4 regions of the Brucella sp. TWI432 genome follow, and region 3 is predicted to be linked to each of the others. Evidence: predicted binding sites of a transcription regulator. Region 3 holds the regulator's gene; each other region holds the start of a gene.

Region 1 (6,009 bases), on a different contig from region 3:
AATCCAAACGCCCGGCGTCAGAACCGGGCGGCATCACAAATTCTTCTTAAAACGCCCGCTACCGAACGCCCCAACCACCATAAACGGACTTCAAATTAAAATCCTCACAGCGCTTGTCATGGTTAATTTTGGTGAAAGGAAGGCGTTACATACGATCCAACCTCTCAACCGATTCCGTCATCATGATTAATCGGCCATTATGGTTAAAGATCAGTTAGCATTTAATAAGAGGCGATATAGGCCCGTTAATTATTGCAGATCGGCTGAAAATATCAGCCCGCTTTTGTGAAAGCCTCACGCCATTCATCCGGTATGCGACGCGGATGACCCTGCTTGGTAATCATCACCGCTTCAACTTTTGCTTCCGAAAGCAGACGGTCGCCACAGGTAATCTTCTGCGCCATGATCACACGCGCGCCGCGGATTTCATGCACACGGGTTTCAATCAGAATGAGATCGTCCATCTTTGCAGGCGATTTGTAATCGATCTCCATGCGACGAACGACCCAGACCATTTCTTCACCCAAGGCGCCTTCAGCAAGTTCGATGTGATGCACATCCTGAAGACGCAGAAAATCAGTGCGGCCGCGCTCGTAAAATTCGAGATAGCGGCCATGATACACAAAGCCGGAAAAATCCGTATCCGCATAATAGATACGCGCATAGAGATGATGCACCCCATCCTTTAATGCGCCTGAAACTGATTGTGCTGCTGCCTGATCGATTGTGTGCGTCATTCGTCTTCCATGAAAAGGCCAAACTGCGACTGCTGTGCCACTTCCGCAGGGGCAGCAAGTCCCATATGCTGCCAGGCAAGCGCCGTGAGAACACGCCCGCGCGGCGTGCGCTGCAAAAAGCCCTGCTGAATCATATAGGGTTCGATAATATCTTCAATGGCATCGCGCGGTTCGGATAGTCCGGCCGCAATGGTTTCGATCCCGACTGGTCCGCCGCCAAAATTTCGCGCGATCATATCAAGATAGCGCCGATCCAGCTGATCAAACCCGCGATTATCGACCTCAAGCCGCGAAAGCGCTTCATCGGCGATCTTGCGATCAATGACATCGGCACCGGCAACCAGCGCGAAATCACGAACACGCCGCAACAAACGGCCCGCAATACGCGGTGTGCCGCGCGAACGGCGTGCCACTTCCAGCGCGCCATCGGGCGAAATACCCATCTGCATGATGCGCGCACCGCGCCGCACAATATATTCGAGTTCTTCAACCGTATAGAAATTCAGCCTGACAGGAATACCAAAGCGATCGCGCAAAGGCGTCGTCAAAAGCCCCAGACGCGTTGTCGCTGCAACCAGCGTGAATTTCGCAAGATCGATCTTCACCGAACGCGCTGCCGGACCTTCACCAATAATGAGATCAAGCTGAAAATCTTCCATTGCCGGATAGAGAATTTCTTCAACAGCCGGGCTGAGACGGTGAATTTCGTCGATAAACAGCACATCACGATCTTCGAGATTGGTCAGAAGCGCTGCGAGATCACCAGCCTTGGCAATCACCGGACCAGAGGTCGAGCGGAAATTGACGCCCAGTTCTTTGGCCATAATCTGCGCGAGCGTGGTTTTTCCCAGTCCCGGAGGACCGACGAAAAGCACGTGATCGAGTGCTTCGCCGCGCACTTTGGCGGCTTCAATAAAGACTTTGAGATTGGCGCGCGCTTGCGCCTGCCCCACAAAATCATCCAGCGTTTGCGGGCGCAAAGTTGTATCGGCATCTTCGCCGCGCAGATCAGCATCGATAAGGGGATTGCGGTCGCTCATGCCATCCCTCTCGCATGAACATTCAGCGCACACAAGTAGCTCACCGCGACAACTCCTTCAGACCGAGGCGAATAAGTTTGGCCGAATCGGCATCCTGACCGGCTTCTTTTAGCGCCGCAGCCACAGCATTGGCCGCCTGATCACGGGAATAACCGAGATTGGATAGCGCCGAGACAGCATCGCTGACCGGCGCCGAGGCAACACCTGAGCCAAGTTCCTGTTTGAGACCGATTGTTCCGCTGGCTTCCCCTGCAAAGGCCGGTGCTTTGTTCTTCAGCTCGGTGACAATCCGCTCGGCTACTTTTTTGCCAACGCCCGGCGCACGCGAAACCATGGCAATGTCTCTCAAAGCAATCGCATTGGCAAGTTCGGAAGGGGTCAGTGTTCCAAGCACAGCAAGCGCCACCTTCGCACCCACGCCCTGCACATTCTGCAACAGACGGAACCATTCGCGCTCAAGCTGCGACCCGAAACCATAAAGGCGGATCATGTCCTCACGTACATAAGTCTCGATCAAGAGAACCGCAGCTTCCCCTACCCCGCCAAGATTACCAAGCGTGCGCGCCGAACAAAAAGCGACATAGCCAACGCCATGCACGTCGATAACCGCATGATCATCTGCAATTTCATCGATCACACCCTTGAGCTTGCCGATCATTGAATACCTACCCCGCTATAAGCGCATCGCGAAAAATGTAGAACGGTCTTCGCAATAAGATGCGCGTTAACTCAAAAGCGCCTGCATTCTGCGAGCGCTGACAATGCTCTGACGATGATGCGCATGGCAAATGGCAATGGCAAGCGCATCGGCAGCGTCACTCGTATCGAACGTTGCGCGCGGCATCAGAACTTTCACCATCATATGGATTTGCTGCTTTTCGCCATGGCCAACGCCAATGACCGCCTTCTTGACGGCATTGGGCGCATATTCTGCCACCGGCAGTCCCGCCTGCGCAGGGGCCAGAAGTGCAATACCGCGTGCCTGCCCGAGCTTAAGCGTGGCAGTTGCATCCTTATTGACGAATGTGTGCTCAACCGCCGCTTCATGCGGGACAAAGTCATGCAGGACTTTGGACAGCCCTTCATGAAGCTGACAAAGCCGTGAAGCGAGATCCAGCTCGGCATTCGACGTCACGGTGCCGGAGCCGATAAAATGCAGGGAATTGCCAAGCGATTCGACAACGCCCCAGCCGGTACGACGAAGCCCCGGATCAATACCAATGATGCGAATCGTTTCTTTCATACGTGAACCCTATCCTCAGACAGGTTCACTTGACAGCACAAAAGTGAACAAAAGAGAAACATACGCAAGCCAACAGGCCACTTCTCATATCCAAAAAAATGGACACACTATATTTTGACCAATTTATTGGGCATTACAAATTTAGATTAATATTATAAAGTACTTATGCAACTTATCTTTGAAGCTAATAAATATTAGGAGAATAATTATGACTTTCTCTAAATTTTTTAGATTTATATCGGCAAAACAACATCAAGACTCTGTTGATTATATAGATGCAAAAAAAGCAACAAAAGGCGGCGGTGGATTTAGGTCTGAATCACTTCAGCTTTGGGATGATGGATTGAGTCAGTGAATGAATGATTAGGCAGGCATGAGTGAGAATTCATGTCTGTCGAATTTTCAAGATAAATCTGGTGATGCGGTGCTCTCTATTTCAAACGACGGTGCATTCGTATCGTCTGGATTTTTTAAATATTTAAATCATAAATATTCTTCATCCTCTTGTGAAGAAAATCCATTCCTTTATTCTTTCTCACCCATATTAAATGAAATGGTTCTTTATGGGCACCGCGGAGAATTCCACATCAAGCCAGCCGGAGGAGAAGTTACTGTCGAGAGACCACTCTGGTGCGCGCATGATATATTCTTTTTCTATAATAAAAATCAGTGGCTAATCTCGGATGATATGACCGCGATGTCAGCTATGCAGGCCAAGCTCAAATCGAATCCTGGCTTCATCGCGAACTATCTATCATCAACTGAGTTTGCCACAGATCAAACGCCCTTTACCGGAATAGGCTGTGTTATGCCCGGAACCACAGCCATTCTTCATTCAAACGGGCAAATAACGTATAAACTCATCTGTGGTGAGACGTCTCAACTTGATAGCAGTGAAATCCCTGAAACTCTCATTGAGCACATCAACAGCGCTGGCGGGCCAAACAGACCGTTCATTCTGGAACTGTCAGGAGGTCTTGATTCTTCAGGTGTTTTCTACGCTGCCCTGACACAGCCACGAACGGCTGAACAACTATATCCCGTTACCTATTACGACCCCAATATATCGAATTCTTCCGATGTGGTTGCCGCTCAGGCGCTTTGCGGCAAGCATGGCGTTAATCTTCACCTGATACCAATCCGTTCGGACGGCATATTCACCGATCTCTTCACCGGACCTGCTTACAAACCAAAGCGCCCATCTCTATGGCTGCTTCATTCGGCTTCGCAACGAGACCTGATCGATTATGCTCAGTCTTTGCCGACTGATTGCATGATTTTAAATGGGCACGGTGGCGACCACATATTTCTGGCGAATCCTGTGGCGAGTGCAGCCATTGATCATCTTTGGAAGAAACACCCCAATATTACCAAAGCCTTTGAAACGGCGCGCAAACTTACCGTTTTGAACCAAAAATCATGGTTGCGGCTTGCTCGTGAGAGCTTATCAGACTGCCAGGCACGGCTGTATTTCCATATCTACGGCGCGGCCAATATTGGTTCCTCTCAAGATAAAAAAGCAATATTCAATAGCGAACTGTATAGAATTGCGTTTAATGAGCAAAAACGCGTTAACAGCATTTTCCAAAATCAATCCGTATCGAGTGATTGGATACGGCATCGCCGATCACTCATGGCAGCGGTCCATCATGGCGCGGCAGACCGTCTAACAGACATCCGATATCAGACTGTCTATCCATACCTTAATGAAACGCTGATCCGTTGGGCGGAAAACAGGCCGGACAGCTCAACCTTTTCTTATGAACTCAATAGATTACCGCAAAGAGAAAGCTTCCATCGTCGTTTCGGCGCCACGAGTTTCATGCGTAAGGGAAAAGGAGATATCAGCGGTATTGTCCAGCGTATGATCCGTGCGGAAAGTGAACACATCGTTGAGTTGATACTCAATGGCGAAGCAGCCAAATGTGGCTTTATCAATAAAGCGAATGTTCTTGACGATATTCGCAGATGCCAAATGGGCGGCGAATTCATTTCGCCGTCAACGCTGCTGCTTTTGTCGCTCGAACTTTATTACAAATGCTGGAAAAGCGAAATGTAATGGGCATCACATTCAGGGATTATTACCATCCATGCTTCACAAGAGACGGCGGTGTCATTTTTGACAGTAAGAATGACCAATATATACTGCTCTCGGATGAGGAAACGACAATCATTCAGGCTGCGCTATTGAATCCTGAATTCAATGATGCATTGTCACCCAAACTTGAAACACTGATTGCGCCGTCAGTGACCGGTGAAAGGGAGCCTGTCGCCTCTCAGATAGCCAGAGGCATGAATGATTATTCATGGCGCTACCTGCCAGAAAACCCAACCGCCTATGTCTCGGGCCGCGCCAAACCTCGTTTGATTCTATGGGTTTATTTGATCCAGATCCTGATAAAGCGTCGCGGAATTGTTGGAGCGGTAAATTTTATCACGCGCCACAGGTGGTTGTTCCGAAAATGGCTTCCTATTCTGGATATAAACGCGTTTTCCGACGACATAATGGTGGCGTCTCGACTTTCGCCATTCCGCTTTGAATGTCTTGAATTTGCAATCGCAGTGCGATGCTATGCACTGGTGCGGTCTATAGCAAATACCCGATTGTATCTTGGCATACAGCGTTTCCCGTTCGTCGCACATGCCTGGGTTGAGCATAACGAAAAACCAATCGGCGACGATCCAAACCTTCGCAATCGCGCCGCTGTCATTTTCCAGATTTAGAGAGACCTTTGTGCGCCCAACACGGTCTCGGCGCTCTCAAGTACGACGCGGAAAGGCGGGTTCCCGCTACGATTCAAGAACGACATGCGTGAGAACAAGAAGATAGAGCGAGCCTATTGGGTACGATTAAGCGCGGCACGCTCTAAGATGCGCCGAAAGCCGTCTTCAGCAAAACGATCTGATCCGATACCGGATTGCCATGGGGTGCGCTTTGCAATGAAACAACTTCACCGTAAACATTGCGGTCCATGCGGCGCACACGCGC
Region 2 (6,009 bases), on a different contig from region 3:
CACGATCATCCGTGGAGAGCTCACCAACGCCAATGCCGAGCAATCTGAATTTGGTCCCATCCAGTTCTTTTTCGAGAAGCTGCAGACCTGTGCGGAAAATACGGTCGGCAAGCTTTGTCGGGTCCGCCAGCTGTCGATTTCGCGTGCGCAGTTTGAAGTCCTGAGTTTTGAGTTTAAGCACGATCGTGCGCCCCGCAATATTGCCGGATTTCAGGCGTCGAGATACTTTTTCCGACAGCGCTCGTAGCACAGGCACGAGGTCGGTCGCTTCAGAAAGGTCTTTGTTGAACGTTGTTTCAGCCGAAACGCTTTTCATATCATGTTCAGGTTCAACTTTGCGGCTATCCTGTCCACGCGACAGTCTGAAAAGCCGCTGGCCCATTGTGCCATAGGCTTTCATAAGTGTTCCCTCATCCATGGTTTGAAGCTGGCCTATGGTGCGAATACCGTCGCTCTCAAGCTTCGCATTGAAGGATTTTCCAACCCCCCAGATCATGCTTGTTGGCTTGTCGCGCAGAAATTCAAGTGCCTCTGCCTCGCCTATGACAGAAAACCCACGGGGCTTTTCAAGATCTGATGCGACTTTGGCCAGATATTTGCAATAGGACAGCCCCACAGAGATCGTGATGCCGATCTCGTCTTCGACTCGCTTGGCAAAGCGCGCCAGTATGATCGCCGCAGGCGCACGGTGCAGTCTTTCTGTGCCACCAAGATCAAGGAATGCTTCATCAATGGATATGGGTTCGACGAGCGGCGTGAGATCATGCATCAGCTGGCGAACTTCACGTCCGACACGTGCATATTTTTCCATATTCGGTGTGACGACGACAGCCTGTGGACAGGCTTCCAGAGCTTTATACATCGGCATGGCAGAGCGCACGCCATGAATGCGGGCTATGTAGCAGGCCGTGGAAACAACACCGCGCTTGCCGCCACCGATAATGAGCGGCTTATCGCGAAGGTCGGGATTGTCGCGCTTTTCAACCGAAGCATAAAACGCATCGCAATCCACGTGGGCGAGTGAGAGTTTGTAAAGTTCGGTATGCCGCACCAGACGCGGGCTGCCACAACTACGGCAACGCCGCGCAGACTCAGCCTTTTGCAGCGATAGACAATCGCGGCAGAAGCCGAACTCTGGACTGTTAACGGCAAATGGCTCGGTCATGGCTGTGTGCGGTTTGATGAACATAAAAGGAACATCGTTTATAGCACCAATGTACGATAATGCTATCGTCACTCTGCTATCCTGTTCGCTCTGCACTTGACATTGGCAAAGATATCACCAAGTTTAGCAGTATGAACAATCGTTTTGCTTCCATACTCCATCGGGTTCAGCCGATCACGGGATAGCAACCCTCGAGTCCTGCTTAGCGCAGAGGATTCTGGGGGACGGTTTGCCGCTCACCTTCAAGCGGAATTACTAAAAGCGCTTTCTTTAAAAATTCAAACAGTTGCTCCGGGCCAGTCGAGTTACGGAGGACAATCATCATTAGGCAGCAGTGAGCTATCGTCATGAATGCAAAGAATCGCAAAAAGCCAAAGATCGTCGTCAGTGATCTTGATCACGAACGGCTGACAATTCTGGCCGGCAACGTCTCCGAAAAACTGGAGGAGGTTGCCGAGGAGTTACTGCAGGAACTGGACCGCGCCAAGGTGGTTCCGTTCAAGAAACTGCCGGCAGATGTCGTTCACATGGGTTCGACGGTCGAGTTCCGCTCCAATGATGGACATGAGCGTAAAGTCACGCTGGTTTATCCGGGCGAGGCCGATATTGCGCAGGGTCGAATCTCTATCCTGACACCAATTGGTACAGCATTGATTGGTCTTACGCCGGGACAGTCCATGTCTTGGGTTGCACGTGACGGAAAGACGCATGAGCTGAGTGTTCTCAGCGTGTCGCACACCGAAGCTGCAAGCGCCTGATTTTCTTTTAGAGCGCATCCCGGAAACTGTGAAACAGTTTTCGGACAAAGATGCGCGTTAAAATAAGGGATCGGAGCGTTGATCTGATTCAATCAGATCGAAACGCGCTCTAAGTGATAGAACTGATAAGGCCCTGTTTTTGCGGGGCTTTTTATTAGAAATGTTGGTTTAGTCCCCCCGGCAGAAGCACCGCTGCTTTTTCAATTGTCACCGGGTCACGCCCGGTTTCCTGGCAAAAACGCATCAGTGTGGGTTCGTGCCCAAGATAAAATTGCAGAACGCCAGCTAAAAAGCCGGGCTCCTGGGCCGCGGAGCGGATTGAAGAAGCCTCTATACCGGTCAAAGCGAGAAAACGGGACATCAGCTCCTTGTCTTGTGCGAGCCATACCAGCGCTTCAACTGCAACGTTTTCCGCATCCGTCTTGCTCATGAGCGTCTTCATGGGCTGTCTCCATTCTTCGAATATGCTTGCTTTTATCCCCCACGCGTCAGTGCTTCAATGCAAGATGGAAGGAATATTTGCCTTTCGTCAATGAAATGCGCTTAAACTCAGGAATTCCATAGGGGTGTAATGGGCAGATCAACCTGTCTTGCGACGGATAAGAATTAGGCCAGGGAATATTCGATGACTAAAACTGTGATGATCGTCGAGGACAACGAACTCAATATGAAGTTGTTTCGCGATCTTATCGAAGCCAGCGGATATGAAACCATCAGGACCCGGAATGGTCTTGAAGCGCTTGATCTTGCCCGCGAGCATAGGCCCGATCTCATTTTGATGGATATTCAGCTTCCTGAAGTCTCCGGTCTGGAAGTCACCAAGTGGCTTAAGGATGATGACGAACTCAAGCATATTCCGGTGATTGCGGTCACGGCATTTGCGATGAAGGGAGATGAGGAGCGCATCCGGCAGGGCGGCTGCGAGGCTTATATATCAAAACCTATTTCGGTTCCGCGTTTTATCGAAACCATAAAATCATATTTGGGAGACGCTTAGAGCGGTCTTTATTATAAGAGCACAGAGGGGGCGGGAATTGGGGGCAGTGTATTATGACAGCAAGAATTCTCGTCGTTGACGCTGAGGAAACACACGTAAAGCTGCTCGAAGCGCTGCTGCTGAGCGAGTATTACGAAGTTATTACAGCCAATAATGGTGCTGAGGCGATTGAAATCTGTCTTGGTGGACAGATTGATGTGATCATTCTCGATGTTTTGATTCCGGGTGTTGAGGGGTTTGAGGTTTGTCGTCGTTTGAAGGATGATCCGCGAACGACCAATATTCCTGTTATCATCCTGACCGCGCTCAGCAGTGCGGAAGACAAGATCAGGGGGCTTGAGGCGGGAGCGGACGATTTCATGTCCAAGCCGGTCAAGGATTCCCAACTTCTTTCACGTGTGAAAAGCCTTGCCCGGCTTAAAATGGTGTCTGACGAGCTGTTTCAGCGCACCGGCACTGTGGCGGATACGGAAGTGGAAGCTCTGCTTGCGGCGAAACTTTCCGGTCGCTTTGGGGCCGGTGAGGACGCAGCGCGCATTCTCGTGGTCGATGAGAACGAGCTGGCAGCCGCTCGGCTGCGCCTGATTCTGGGCGAAGATTATTTTGTTGATGTTGCGTATGATGCCAATGACGCTCTCATCAAGGCGATCGAGAACGACTATGACAGCATCGTCATTTCGGCAGACTTCATCTATTACGATCCTTTGCGGCTCTGCTCTCAGATGCGCACCATTGAACGCACGCGGCTTGTTCCCATCATTCTTATTGTGAATGAAGAAGAAGGCTCTCTGGTGGTGCGTGCGCTTGAACTGGGGGTGAATGATTATGTGATGCGCCCGCTGGAGAAGCTTGAGCTTTATGCGCGGCTGCGGACGCAGATCAAACGTAAATGTTATAATGATCTTTTGCGGCAGAGCTTGAACCGCACAATCACCATGGCAGTCACGGACAGCCTCACTGGGCTGCATAACCGCCGTTACCTGGATACCCACATGCCGGTGCTTCTGTCGCGCGCTATGGGGCGTGAGCGGCCATTATCAGTCATCATGGTGGACTTCGACCATTTCAAGCGTGTCAATGACAAATACGGTCATGATGGCGGTGATGATGTACTGCGTGAATTCTCATCGCGGTTGCGCACGCAAATTCGCGGCATGGATGTAATGTGTCGCTATGGCGGCGAAGAGTTTGCTGTGGTGCTTCCCGATACGGATCTTGCATCTGCTGCGGCCGTCGCGGAGCGTCTGCGTGAGGCAATCGCTGCGAAGCCTTTTGTGATTGCGCGCGGCAAGCATGAGATCACCATGACGATCAGCATCGGGATTGCAGCCTTGCGGCTGATGGGGGGGGATAGTGTTGAAGCGCTTTTCGCACGCACCGATGCAGCTCTTTATGAGGCCAAGAAAAAAGGCCGCAACAGGGTTGTCCTGTCGGCTGCATGATATCGAATAAAAGCCAACAAAAAAGCCGCCTCGAAAGAGACGGCTTTTTGATTCCTGCCAGTGGACTGGCGTCGGAAACGAATTACTTGATCTTCGTTTCCTTGAACTCGACGTGCTTGCGCGCAATCGGGTCGTATTTTGTCTTTGTCATCTTATCCGTCATCGTGCGGCTGTTCTTCTTCGTTACGTAGAAGAAGCCGGTGTCAGCGGTCGACAAAAGCTTGATCTTGATGGTCGTAGCCTTGGCCATATCGAAATACCTGCTCTTTCATGATTAAACCGCTGCGAGTCTCGCCAGTTGGCCAGAAGCGGAAATTCGGCGCGACACTACGGATTAAGGGGGAAAAGTCAACCCCGCTTCTTCCTTTGAACAAGCCTAATCGCAGCAAAGAGTGCGAAAGCCGCAAAAAACATGCCAAGAGTGAGCGGAAAACCCTTTGTACCCATGGCATCCATGCCCACACCGACCACTTGTGGCCCTGCCAACATGCCGATGGCATAGCAAAAGATGAAGGCGGCGTTGGCGGATGCGAGTTCGCGTCCGGTGAGTTCAGAGCCGAGATGGGCGAGGCCAACGGTATAGAGTCCGGCGACAACGCCGCCCCATAGAAACAAAACCCCTGCCATCAGATACCAGTTGCTCATAAGATAAGGCAGCGCAATCATGCCCAAGAGCCCGGTTACGGCACAAAACAGCAGCAGTTTACGGCGGTCGGAAATACGGTCGCTGACGATGCCAAGCGGAATTTGCATAAGCACATTGCCAAGCCCGATCATGGTCAATAAGAGCGCTGCATCACCCTCCGTATAGCCGACCTTTGCGCCGAACACCGGAAACAGCGCAAAGCCGCCCGTTTCAACGGCGCCAAACACAAACACGGCCATTGTTGCCGTGGGAACAGCAAAAATGAAGGGCAGGAAAGGAACGTGCTCACCTTCCTCAAAATCCGGGCTGTCGCGCCATGCAATAAGCACCGGAATTGTAGCAATCAGGATGATTGCGAAGCCGACATAGAAGGGCAGGCCACCGGCGCTGCCAATTTTCGAGAACAGCCAGGGGCCAAATGCGAAACCGAGCGAGAGCGATGTCGCATAGATTCCGAGCACCAATCCCCGTTTTTCGGGCGGTGCGGAGGCATTGATCCAATATTCGGACAGAACGAACAGCACCGTCAACGCAAAATGCAGCACGATTCGCAGAGCAAACCATGCCCAAAGCGGTTGCAGAAAGTGAAATCCGACAAAAGCGATGCTGCCGATGACCAGCATCAACACGATGGCCTTGGCCACACCAAGGCGGGCAGCAATCGGTGCGGCAAGCGGCGCTGCAACAATCGATGCAAGGCCCGCAACCGCAGTGTTTGCCCCGATAAGGCTGGCGGAATAGCCGCGGCTTTCAAGCAGCACGCTCAAAAGCGGAATGCCAAGCCCGATAGCGGCGCCCATAGCGCTGATCGTAGCGATCGCTGCGGCAAGCGAGCGCCAATGCAACTGCCCCTGAGGGTTCCTGCCGTTTGGTTCCTGAGGAATGCTCTCAGCAGGATAGATTTCTTTATTCATAAGGTCAGATCACTTCACGCACAAAGCGGCCATGCCGCTTGCTGTATTGCGCCACAGGAAGAGTGACGGGCAGGTCAAACCGGCTTT
Region 3 (6,009 bases):
GGCATGACGAGCATAAGGGACACACAGGAAATAAGCGAACGGGTATTTGTCAAAGACATGTCCGCGGGGCTTGAACGCGCCTTATTGCCCGAACCTTGGATACCTTATAAAGCAAGCGAAGATTTATCTCCCATCTTACCACAACAGCATCGAACCCCATCACAGCGACTGTCGGCGCTGGCTTCGCTTGCGTGGCTCAACTTAAGTGCTGCAATGCTAAGGGAAATCGGCAGGGGCATGTTTTTCCTGCTGTTTCCGGTCTTCATGGGCATCGGGGCGATTGTCTATTTCACACTCTCATTTGAACCTCATTGGTTGCCCATTCTGGCAATTCTAACCGCTCTTGGTGGTGTTCGAGTTTTATCACGCAGGCATTTTCTGTCATCGCGGTTGCTAACGCTGGCCCTTGCGCTTCAGTTGGGAGTGATTGCGGGAAAATTTGAAACAGAGTGGCGAGCCACGCAATTGTTAGGCTCGGAGGTCGCGACGCGCATTACAGGAAGGGTGGCAGCGCTCGAATATAAGGATAACGGCAGTTGGCGTGTGACGCTTGATTTGATCGAAACCCAAAGACCGAAGCTTCGCTATGCACCACAACGCATCCGCATTACAGCGCGCGATATTCCGGCACGCACGACAATTGGCAGCGGATTAACTGGCTTTGCGCGTCTGCGCGTGCCTTCTGGGCCGTTGAGACCGGGCAATTATGATTTTGCATTCCATGCCTATTTTGCCGGGATTGGAGCGAATGGCTTTTTTCTTGGAACTCCGAAAATTGCAGATGTTTTGGAACCGAAGGGGCTTAAGGCGACGATTGCAACTGAAATTGCCAGATTGCGTGTCCATGTTTCCGAGAGGATTGCGGAGGTGCTTTCAGGGGAAGATGGCAGTGTTGCCGCCGCACTGATCGCAGGCGAGCGGGCAGGGATCAGTGATGAAACCAACAATGATCTGCGCAAGGCGGGGCTTGCGCATATTCTGTCAATTTCTGGCCTGCATATGGTGCTGGCAGCCGGTGTGGTCATGATGTCTCTTCGTGCATTATTCGCGCTTTTTCCCGCCTTCAGCGCACGTTATGCTGTCAAGAAATATGCTGCATTTCTCTCGCTTTTGAGTTGCACTTTTTATCTCGCTATGTCGGGCGCAGATGTTGCGGCACAGCGCAGCTACTTGATGATTGTCGTCATGCTTTGTGCGCTGTTGGCTGATCGTGCGGCGATCAGTATGCGAAATCTGGCTATTGCGGCCGTGGCGATGATTGCCATTTCTCCGCATGAAATTCTGGGGCCGAGCTTTCAGATGTCGTTTTCGGCGACTGCGGGGCTGATTGCTGCATTTGCCTGGTGGAGCGACCGAAAAATGCGCAAGCAATCGGCAGGTAATAATCTGCGCTCATCACCCCGTGGAACGATGACAAAGATACTTTTTCCGACATTTGCGACGGGGGCGACATCCATTGTTGCCGGTGTAGCGAGCGGTATATTTGCCGCCTATCATTTTAACAACACGGCGCCCTTTGGACTTGTTGGAAACGTGCTGGCGCTACCAGTCATTTCGATACTTGTGATGCCGTTTGCAGTGTTAAGCTTGATATTGATGCCGTTGCAACTTGATTGGCTGCCATTGCAGGTCATGGGATTTGGCATCTTGCTGGTGAGATATATTGCGAGCTTTGTGGCCAGCTTTTCACCCGATGGTAATCCGGGTGTCATGCCGGTGATGACGCTGATCCTGTGGACTGTCGCGCTTGTCATATCCGTCACATTCACCACAAGATTGCGATTGTTGGCATTGCCTTTCGTTATGGCAGGTCTTGTGGTGTTTATGCGCTCGCCCATGCCCGATATCCTCATTAGCGAGGACGCGAAATTAGTGGCGGTACGATTGCGCGATGGAAGTTTCGCAGTCAACCGCAGCAGACCTCCGCAATTTACGGCGCAGAACTGGCAGACGGCCTATCTGATTGATGATTTTATCCCACCGCAGAGTGCGATGAAACGAAGTGCTGGCGCGCGCGAGGACGGCTTTATCTGTGAGGATGGGCTTTGCACCCTGTCACTTCGGGACGGGCGCATATTTGCCTATACCGCTCAGGAAGAAATGCACGAGATTGCCTGTAATGTCGGGGACGTTGTGGTTTTGGCGATTGCAGGCAAAGACTTAAGCTGCACGCGTTCGTCTACGCTGGTGATTGGCCGACAGGAACTGGCCTTGAAAGGAACGCTCGAAATAAGGCTGGGAGAGGAAATGCAGCGCCATCAGGCGGTTTCTCCTGATCCAGCGGTCCGCGACGATCATCAGATTTATCGCTTTACCGTTGCGGAGCAGCGCAAGGATGCAGCCTATGCCGATTATTTAAATTTTTCAGTCGGTGCGCCAACGCGCCCCTGGCAGCTTCATCGTCTCTATTCGCGCGCCGCACGCGGTCAGCCTGAGCGCGAATATAAGAAGAGAGCGAAAGTATTTACTATCGGGGTGGAAACAGAAGAAACGCTCTAAAGGACTCTATTAAAAGCATGCTCCTATCGATCCTTGTTTTGATCCGACAGGACTTATGCTTTCCGTCTATGCAGAGCATTTCCCGTTTTGATTGAATTATGGGAAATGCTCTATCTGTTTGTTTTTACGCATTTTGCCAGCAATTTTCGATAGAAAAGAGGCTGTCGGCCTCTCCTTTCCCGAACGATTTTTAGTACCGTCGTATCAGACCGATCAGCTTGCCCTGTACGCGGACCCGGTCAGGTCCGAAAATGCGTGTTTCATAAGCCGGGTTGGCGGCTTCCAGCGCAATCGATGCGCCCTTACGGCGGAACCGCTTCAGTGTCGCTTCTTCATCATCGACGAGAGCCACGATGATTTCCCCCGGGCTGGCGGTATCGCCACGCTTGATGATGACCGTATCACCATCAAAAATACCGGCTTCAATCATCGAATCGCCTTTGACCTCAAGCGCGTAATGCTCACCCGCACCAAGCATTTCGGGTGGAAGGCTGATGGAATGTGTCTGATTTTGAATGGCCGAAATTGGTACACCGGCTGCGATGCGACCCATCATGGGAATTGAGACCATCGCCGATGCATCACTATTGGCTGAAACCGGGGCGGTGCGCGCTGCTGAAGGCGCAGAGGGGGCTTTGCCGAGGCTGCCCTCAATAACGCTGGGCGCGAATTTCTTCTGCGCGTTCAGACCGGGGGCTATCGAATCGGGCAGGCGCAACACTTCAAGCGCGCGGGCACGGTTTGGCAGCCTGCGAATGAAGCCACGTTCTTCAAGGGCGGTAATCAGCCGATGAATGCCCGATTTGGATGCCAGATCGAGCGCCTCTTTCATCTCATCGAAAGAGGGGGGAATGCCTGTTTCTTTCATACGTTCATGAATGAACAGCAGGAGCTCGTGCTGTTTACGGGTCAACATGCGCATACCCTCCGGACCAGAATCAAATAAAAACATAACCAGAACAAACACTATATGTTCCAGTCTTGTTCCGCAATGGTTTTAAAATTATTAATATGGGCCGACCCTATTGGATTTTACTATAGCATCATTATCGTGCAAGCATCACCCGCTGCGGCCGCGGGTGCATTTTCTTCTCTGATCAAAAGGGCATCGGAAGCCACCAGCGCTGACAGCATTGAGGAATCCTGAAGTGGATACGGCGTCGCGGTGAGTGTGCCATCCGCCGCCTGTTCAACCGTTGCGCGGACATAATCACGACGATGATCGTTCGCATTCATTGGCTTGCCAAGACGTGCCGGGCGGAAATCCGCGGTCAAATGACGCCCTGATAATTTCGCGATCAGCGGACGCAGAAATACCAAGCTGCAAACGAGGCTTGAAACCGGGTTGCCCGGCAGGCCGATGACATGAACGGTTTTGCCGGATACAGTTTTGTGTCCATACATCAGTGGCTTGCCGGGACGCATGGCGATTTTCCAGAAGTCGAGATCGACACCACAATTTTTCAACGCGCCGTGCATAAAATCGCGATCACCAACCGATGCGCCGCCGATGGTCACGAGAATGTCGACACCATCATCGAGAACCTGACTGATTGCGGATTCGATCTTTGCGGGGTCGTCGCTGATAATGCCCATATCTTCAGGTTTTCCACCTGTACGACGCACGATTTCAGCAACGCCAATGCTGTTGGAGGCGACGATCTGGTCGGCACCGGGAATCGTGCCCGGAGGAACGAGTTCATCCCCTGTGGCCAGAATGGCAATGCGCGGCTGCTTGAAAACAGAAATCATGGCATTGCCGCTGGCAGCGGCAAGCGAAAGGGCCGGGGCATCAAGTTCCCGCCCACTTGGCAGAATAGTGTCACCAGGCGCAAAATCGAGGCCCGCATGACGGATGTGACGGCCTTTGTCCAATCCCTGACGGATTGTGAGCTTGCCGCCGGATCGTTCCGTGTCTTCCTGAATAACGATACTATCAGCGCCTACCGGCATCGGCGCGCCGGTGAAGATGCGGACCGCTTCGCCTTGTTTCAGTTGGCCTTCGAAGCGTTTTCCGGCGGCTGATTCGCCGATGATACTGAATTCAAGAGGATAGTTGATGTTTTGTGGGGCCATCAATGCATAGCCATCCATGGCCGAGCAATCGAAGGGCGGCTGTTTCAGCTTGGCTTGAACAGGTTCTGCAACAACACGTCCGCCTGCTTCAGAAAGAGAGAGCGTCTCTGTGCCATGCGGCTCTGCATTATTGAGAATACGTGCAAGGGCCTCATCGATTGGAAGCAGGGACATGCGTTTTCCTCTCGTCTGAAAAATCAGGCTTTCCAGTCACCTGACTTGCCACCGCTCTTTGCCGAAACGCGAATGTTGGTAATTTCCATGTGGCGATCAACGGCCTTCGCCATATCATAGATGGTCAGGCAAGTAACTGATACGGCAGTCAGCGCTTCCATCTCAACGCCGGTTCGGCCTTTTAGTTTCGCAGTCGCAGAGATGCGAAGGCCGGGAAGTGACAGATCCGGTTCAATGTCTACTGACACCTTTGTCAGCATCAATGGGTGGCAAAGTGGAATGAGATCAGCGGTCTTCTTCGCGGCCATAATGCCTGCAAGACGGGCAGTGCCGATAACGTCGCCTTTTGCGGCATTGCCTTCCAGAATAAGCGCCAGAGTTTCCGGCTTCATTCTCACCGCTCCTTCGGCGGTGGCCACGCGTTCAGTTTCAGCCTTGTCGCCGACATCGACCATATGGGCGGCGCCTGTCTGGTCGATATGGGTGAGCTTGGCAGACATGGTTCACACCCTACCGGTCAGAAGTTCACGGGTGGCTGATGCCACATCTTCTTTACGCATCAGGCTTTCGCCGATCAGGAATGTGCCGATATTCGATTTTTCGAGACGCAGGCAGTCGTCATGGGTGAAGATGCCGCTTTCGCCCACCAGAAGGCGGTCCGAAGGCACCATCTTTGCGAGGCGTTCAGAGACTGCGAGATCGACTTCAAATGTGCGCAGATTGCGATTGTTTACGCCAACGAGGCGCGATGAAAGTTTCAGCGCACGTTCCATTTCTTCCTCGTCATGCACTTCAATCAGTGCATCCATGCCGAGATCAAAAGCAGTTTCTTCCAGCGCTTTTGCAAGGTCATCATCGACGCTTGCCATAATGATAAGAATGCAATCTGCGCCCCAGCTGCGCGCCTCATAGACCTGATAGGTATCGAAGAGGAAATCTTTGCGCAGGGCGGGCAGCGAGCATGCATTGCGCGCTGCAATCAGAAATTCAGGCGCGCCCTGAAAAGAGGGCGTATCTGTGAGAACAGAAAGGCAGGCAGCACCACCATCTTCATAGGCTTTTGCCAATGCCGGTGGGTCAAAATCCGGGCGGATAAGGCCTTTTGACGGGCTTGCCTTCTTGATTTCGGCAATGAGTGCGAATTGGTCTGCAGCGCGCTTGGATTCCAGTGCACTTAGAAAGCCGCGCGTTGCGGGCTGATCTTTGGCCTGTGCCGTTACTTCTTGGAGCGGAAGGCGAGCCTTGGCAGCAGCGATTTCT
Region 4 (6,009 bases), on a different contig from region 3:
TTGTGAATGCGATAAAGATAGTGCCGGGCACGCGCCGAAAAACGCGCGTCAAAGGCATCCGTCGTCTTCTCGACATTGAGAATGCTGATGCGTTCATCAGCCATCACCAGATGCGCATTGAGCGCATCGCGCACTTTCGCAGCACCCCAATCTTTTGTCAGATCGACATGAATGACCTGCGCGCTCGCATGAACGCCTGCATCAGTGCGGCCTGCCGCGCTCAACGTGAGATCTTCGCCGCAGAACTTTTTAAACGCCTGCTCAATTGCGTTCTGAACAGCATGGCCATTTTCCTGCCGCTGCCAGCCGACATAAGGCGTGCCGTCATATTCGACAGTGATCTTGTAACGAGGCACCGCTCAGAGAACCTTCGTCACTGTTGCACCACGCAAAAACTCCTGCGCAGGCAAAGGCTTACCGCCTGAACGTTGTAGCGTGACGAGCCGCACAGCACCCTCGCCGCACGCGATCGTCAGGCGATCGTCAAGTACAGTGCCCGGAGCGCCGCTTCCCTCGCCCAATGTAGAGCGCTGGAGTTTGACACGTTCAACCGCGCCGTTGATTTCCATCTCGCACCAGGCGCCCGGAAATGGTGAGATGCCGCGGATCGTGTTGTGAACGTCCTTCGCAGGCTTCGACCAGTCGATACGCGCCTCGGCCTTATCGATCTTGGCGGCATAGGTCACACCTTCCTCAGCCTGCGGCTGAAGAGTGAGACTTTCGCGCTCAAGCGCACCAAGCGCACGCACCATCAGATCGGCACCGATCATGCTGAGACGATCATGCAGCTCACCAGCTGTCATGTCCGGCGTGATCGCAACTTTTTCGGCCATGGCGACAGGACCGGTATCAAGCCCCGCATCCATTTTCATGATCATCATGCCGGTTTCAGTGTCGCCCGACATGATGGCGCGCTGAATGGGAGCCGCTCCCCGCCAGCGCGGCAGAAGCGAGGCATGACCGTTGTAACATCCAAGGCGCGGCGCATCGAGAATGGCCTGCGGCAGCAGCAGGCCATAGGCCACGACGATTGCCACATCCGCTTCAAGGCTCGCAAAGACGTCTTGCTCTTCCGCGCCTTTCAGGCTTTTCGGCGTGAAGACCGGAATGCCGAATTCCTCGGCCTTTTCATGCACCGGCGACTTTGTCAGTTCCAGTCCGCGACGGCCAGCCGGACGCGGTGGCTGCGAATAAACCGCAACGACATCATAGCCCTGTCCGATGATGGCTGTGAGGATTGGCACGGAGAAATCCGGCGTCCCCATAAAGATAATCCGCATCACAAAGCCCTGTTTGACGCGCGCTGGCTGGCGAGCTTCTTGAACTTCTTGATGACCATATCGCGCTTGAGCTTGGAGATATGATCGATAAACAGTATGCCGTTGAGATGGTCGATTTCATGCTGCAAACAGGTCGCCATCAGCCCATCGGCTTCTATCGACTTTTCCTTGCCGTCCGCATCGAAATAATTGACCGTGATACTCGCAGGCCGCTCGACCTCCGCATAATAATCCGGGATCGAAAGACAGCCTTCTTCATAGACGCTGCGTTCGTCTGATGAGGCGACAATCTCCGGATTGATGAAGACATGCGGCGCCTTGGGCTCGTCTTCCTTGGCAAGATCAATGACAAGCATCTGCAGAGGTTCGCCCACCTGAATGGCGGCAAGGCCAATGCCCGGCGCATCATACATCGTGTCGAGCATGTCGCCGGCAAATTTGCGCAACTGATCGTCAAAGCGCTCGACAGGCTTGGAAAGCTGGCGCAGGACGGGATCGGGAAGGATGATGAGCGGTTTAATAGACATGCGTTTCACGTAATCGCTTGCGCAAGAATCGTCAATTGTAACTTGCAAAATGTTCTTGTTTTGATCTCATCAAGACGACACGAATCAGTTAAGCTTGTGCAATGGAAAACCAGAATCTCTTGAACGAACCGCTTTTGCAGCTTGGTGCAACCTCTTTCACGCTGGGAAATATTCTCCTTGCGGGCATTGTTGTGCTGGTCATTTGCCTCGCTATTTTTCTCATTGCGGCAGCGCGTTCTGCGCGTCTCAGAGCTGTTGCGGAAGCGCAGGCTGAAGACCGTGCGCGCGATGCGGAATATCGCATGGCGGAGATTTTGAAGGCACAATCCGAAATGCAGGGCCGGATGCAAACCATGGCCGAAGTTTTTGGCTCACGGCAGGCAGAGCTCAACCAGTCGATCCGCGAACGGCTCGACGGCATGACGCATCGCATCGGCCAGACCATGACCGAGCAAACCCGTTCGACCCATGAAAACCTCGCAAAGTTGCAGGAGCGTCTGGCGGTTATCGACACGGCGCAGAACAATATCCAGTCGCTTGCCGGTCAGGTCGTGCAGTTGCAGGCAATCCTTGCCAACAAGCAGACGCGCGGTGCCTTTGGCCAGTCGCGCATGGAAGCGATCATTGCCGATGGTCTGCCGCAGGGCGCTTATGAGTTTCAGGCGACACTGTCCAATGGCACGCGCCCCGATTGCCTTGTCAGGATGCCAAACAACGCGCCATCACTGGTCATCGACGCGAAATTCCCGCTTGAGGCATGGAATTCCATGCGCGAAACGGAAGCGCCGGAAGCACGCAAGACAGCCGTTGCACAGTTCCGCCGCGATATGGAAGTGCATATCAAGGATGTTTCCGATAAATATCTGATTACCGGCGAAACACAGGACACGGCTTTCCTGTTTGTCCCATCGGAATCCATTTTTGCCGATATTCACGAGCATTTTGAAGCGCTGATCCAGCGCGCGCACCGGGCGCGGATCGTCATTGTCTCACCATCACTCCTGATGCTTTCCATTCAGGTTATTCAGGCGATCTTAAAGGATGCCCGTATGCGCGAACAGGCGCATGTCATTCAGGGTGAAGTGATCCGCCTGATGGAAGATGTGGGTCGCCTTGATGAGCGTGTGCGCAAGTTGCAAACCCATTTCTTGCAGGCCAACAAGGATATTGATGACATTCTGGTGTCTTCCAATAAAGTCACCAAGCGCGGTGCAAAGATTGAAGCGCTTGAATTTGGTCCGGCACCGGCTGAAGAAACACCGCGCAACCCGGCACGCTCAGCAGAGAACTCTGGCAGTCAGCTGCATCTTCGCGTTGTTGACGAAGATTAGGACACTTCCAGCAAAACCGTTTCGCGCTTTTACGGAGGATAATGCGTAAAAGCAGGCAGATAGGACATAAGTCCTGTCGGCGTGAAACGAGAATCGATGAAGCAATGCTTCAAGTAAAAGGGGCATGTGAACACGTTCACATGCCAGGTTTTATGGAAGTGCACCCCTGCTCGAAGAATGGCATTCTCACCCACCGCATGATCGGCGCGGTGGGTTGAGATTATTCGGTTGAAATCAGGTGAAACTCTCTCAGCAATGCCCCAATCTCGGTAGAGTCGAGCTTTTTTATCAATAGCTTTCGGAGAAATTCGGGACCGGGAATACCGACCGGTTTGCCGTCTCTGAGCGGACCAATCGCGGCCAGCAGCGTGCGAATATCATAAGTCGAGTTAAAGACCTCAGGCACACCACGTTCGACATTGAGCAATGTATAGACTGCCTCCATGGGGGTGCGCACAGAATATTCCGTCGTGAAAACGCAGTCCCGCTGCTTTGATTCAGAAAACTGACCGATGAATGCGAAGTTGACCGCCCCCTCCGGCACCACATCCGGCCGGTCTCCGGCCTGACGTGGCATAAAGAACGCGGTGATATAAGGCATCATCACCGGCACAGTCCGTGCGCCTGTTGCAGCCAGTTCCGGGATATCCTCGACCGGCACACCGAGGTGATAGAGCCATTCCTGGGTAATTTCTTCACCCGTACATTCCTGCATCGGCTTTTTCACATAATCGCCGGGCCGATCAACAAACAACGCATAGACCCAAGCAACAATCTGATCCCTGGGTTGTTTTTTGAAATGCGGCTGGCGGCTCACGGTCCAACTCATCAACCAACTGGAATCCTTGACGGTCACGATGCCAGCCGTCACGACCTTGCCGCTGAACGGATCGCGCTTGGCGATCTTCGCAATATATTCAGGAATGCGTTTATCCAGCGTGGTGACTGTCGCCGAGGCCCATTTGGTTTCGGGGATATGGCCCCCAAACACATCCGGGCGTCCGAAGGCGGAATCCTTGGCCGCTATGCGCCGCCAGAGATCCCAGGCCGGAGCTGGCCCCTCGTTCAACTTCGCCGGGGTCTTGTGATCCCCATCATCGGAATTCTCCGTCAGCGAGCCGATGGTGATGAAAACGAGATCGTCAGCCCCAAGATCAACACCGCCTTCAACACCCTTTTCGATCCAGTGGATCCGCGTTGCCTGTTTGCGGGCCGGCTGAATATCGAAATCGACATCCGTGACCTCAACGCCATAGCGAAATCTGACGCCCTGATCCGTCAGCCACTTCACCAGTGGCAGAACCATGGATTCATATTGGTTGTAGCGATTGAATTTAAGGGAGGAAAAGTCTGACAGACTTCCAATGTGATGGATGAAACGGTGCAGATAAAGCTTCATTTCCAGCGCTGAATGCCATTCCTCAAAGGCGAACATGGTGCGCCAGTAGAGCCAGAAATTACTCTTGAGAAAATCTTCACCCAAGACTTCATTGATACGCTTGTTCTCTACTTCTTCGCGCGTCGCCAGAATGATCGAGATCAGCTCTCTCTGTGCCCTGTCGTTGAGCGTCAGCAGTGCTTTGTCGGGGACATCCTGCCCCTGTTTCTGGGTAACGCGTTGCAGCGAAAAATTCGGATCGTCCTTGTTGAGCCTATAGAATTCATCAAGCACGCTGGCATCTTCAATTTCCAGCGACGGGATGGAACGAAAGAGATCCCAAAGGCATTCGAAATGTTCCTCCATCTCGCGACCGCCGCGGATGACGAACCCCTTTTCGGGTACATCAAGCCCATCAAGTGCGCCACCGGGCAAATCAAGTTCCTCAAGAATCGTAATACGCTCACCGGCGATGCCACCATCCCGGATCAGGAAGGCCGCCCCCGCAAGCCCGGCAAGACCGGAACCGACAAACCAGGCCGTCTTCTTATCCGCGCCTTCGGGCTTGCGGGGACGAACGAAGGCTTCATAGTTTCCGCTGCTGTAATGCATGGTAGAGTATTCCTTCTCACTTGTGTCTGTTGGGTGACGTCAGGCCTGTATCCTTGCGGTGAAAGGCAAAGCACGGTTATCGGGGAGACACCACATGTGTCTCCCGTTCGGCGGCATCAATAAAGCTACGCAAAAATAATGTGATTGTCGCTGCAATGAGCGGCGGACGTTCCATGCTTTCCTGCACGGCCAGCCCGTTCGCCAAAGCCATAAAACCGGCAGCCAATTGCGCGCAATGCGCTGGCGCAACTTTACCGGCGCGGTTGAACGTGCGCCTGATCAGTTCGGCGATACGCTTCTCATGCTCCAGCCAGAAGTGAGCATAGCTTGCCGCAAATGTCGGACTTCTCAATGCATGAAGTTGAAGTTCGATTGCCAGGATCGACCAGTTGCGGTCTTTGTCAAATTTCTCGCACCAGAGTTCCAGCGCATCAAGAACTTGCTCGATACTGTGATCTTCGTTTCCGACGATGGCTTCAAGCTCCTCGTCTTCAAATGCGGTATGCCTTTTCAGAATCTCAAGGAGCACCGCCTCTTTGCAGGGAAAATTCGAATAGAAGGCACCTTGTGAATAGCCCGCCTCCTCAGCAATATCCCGCAGTGAAGTCCCCGCAAAACCAGATTTGATAAAAAGCTGTGTTGCGGATTCGATGAGCCGCTCCCGCGTCTGCATCTGGGCCTCCTGTCGGCTCAGTCTCTTTTTTCTGGGTGTCGGTGTTATGGTGTGCGACCTCGCTGTAACAAAAAGAATATTCAGTAAATACTAATATCAAACGCTATCTGAATTGCCATTGATTTTAATCAATGTACTTGGCCATTAAAACGGTCTATCTTTCGCTTGCAGTTCATACTGGAAGGCTGAGCGAAACGATAGCGGGGCA

The links. Region 3 encodes LexA, which represses DNA repair genes until DNA is damaged. Its sites were predicted from a motif close to TGTTCNNNNTGTGTTCNG; they were not measured.
Positions count from the first base shown of each region.
Region 1: a site for LexA is predicted at 3,064-3,081, ahead of ruvC (crossover junction endodeoxyribonuclease RuvC). Genes of this name have one in related genera too.
Region 2: a site for LexA is predicted at 1,182-1,199, ahead of ABE527_RS14880 (DNA polymerase IV). Genes of this name have one in related genera too.
Region 4: a site for LexA is predicted at 1,858-1,875, ahead of ABE527_RS07340 (DNA recombination protein RmuC). Genes of this name have one in related genera too.

Region 1 covers NZ_JBDJNL010000006.1:78,022-84,030, forward strand. The annotation lists gene ybgC (tol-pal system-associated acyl-CoA thioesterase) at 273-737, opposite strand; gene ruvB (Holliday junction branch migration DNA helicase RuvB) at 734-1,777, opposite strand; gene ruvA (Holliday junction branch migration protein RuvA) at 1,818-2,435, opposite strand; gene ruvC (crossover junction endodeoxyribonuclease RuvC) at 2,502-3,020, opposite strand; gene ABE527_RS11135 (hypothetical protein) at 3,229-3,375, shown strand; gene ABE527_RS11140 (asparagine synthase-related protein) at 3,394-5,079, shown strand; gene ABE527_RS11145 (lasso peptide biosynthesis B2 protein) at 5,079-5,744, shown strand; gene rcdA (protease adaptor protein RcdA) at 5,887-6,009, opposite strand, start outside.
Region 2 covers NZ_JBDJNL010000010.1:120,420-126,428, reverse strand. The annotation lists gene ABE527_RS14880 (DNA polymerase IV) at 1-1,165, opposite strand, end outside; gene rnk (nucleoside diphosphate kinase regulator) at 1,513-1,923, shown strand; gene ABE527_RS14870 (DUF3572 domain-containing protein) at 2,078-2,365, opposite strand; gene ABE527_RS14865 (response regulator) at 2,549-2,920, shown strand; gene ABE527_RS14860 (PleD family two-component system response regulator) at 2,974-4,362, shown strand; gene rpmG (50S ribosomal protein L33) at 4,445-4,612, opposite strand; gene ABE527_RS14850 (MFS transporter) at 4,711-5,853, opposite strand; gene ABE527_RS14845 (NUDIX hydrolase) at 5,927-6,009, opposite strand, start outside.
Region 3 covers NZ_JBDJNL010000002.1:363,185-369,193, forward strand. The annotation lists gene ABE527_RS06880 (ComEC/Rec2 family competence protein) at 4-2,499, shown strand; gene lexA (transcriptional repressor LexA) at 2,690-3,415, opposite strand; gene ABE527_RS06890 (molybdopterin molybdotransferase MoeA) at 3,535-4,749, opposite strand; gene moaC (cyclic pyranopterin monophosphate synthase MoaC) at 4,773-5,249, opposite strand; gene trpC (indole-3-glycerol phosphate synthase TrpC) at 5,253-6,009, opposite strand, start outside.
Region 4 covers NZ_JBDJNL010000003.1:21,446-27,454, reverse strand. The annotation lists gene truA (tRNA pseudouridine(38-40) synthase TruA) at 1-356, opposite strand, end outside; gene fmt (methionyl-tRNA formyltransferase) at 360-1,280, opposite strand; gene def (peptide deformylase) at 1,280-1,807, opposite strand; gene ABE527_RS07340 (DNA recombination protein RmuC) at 1,909-3,138, shown strand; gene ABE527_RS07335 (oleate hydratase) at 3,359-5,128, opposite strand; gene ABE527_RS07330 (TetR/AcrR family transcriptional regulator) at 5,205-5,801, opposite strand; gene ABE527_RS07325 (NAD(P) transhydrogenase subunit alpha) at 5,933-6,009, shown strand, end outside.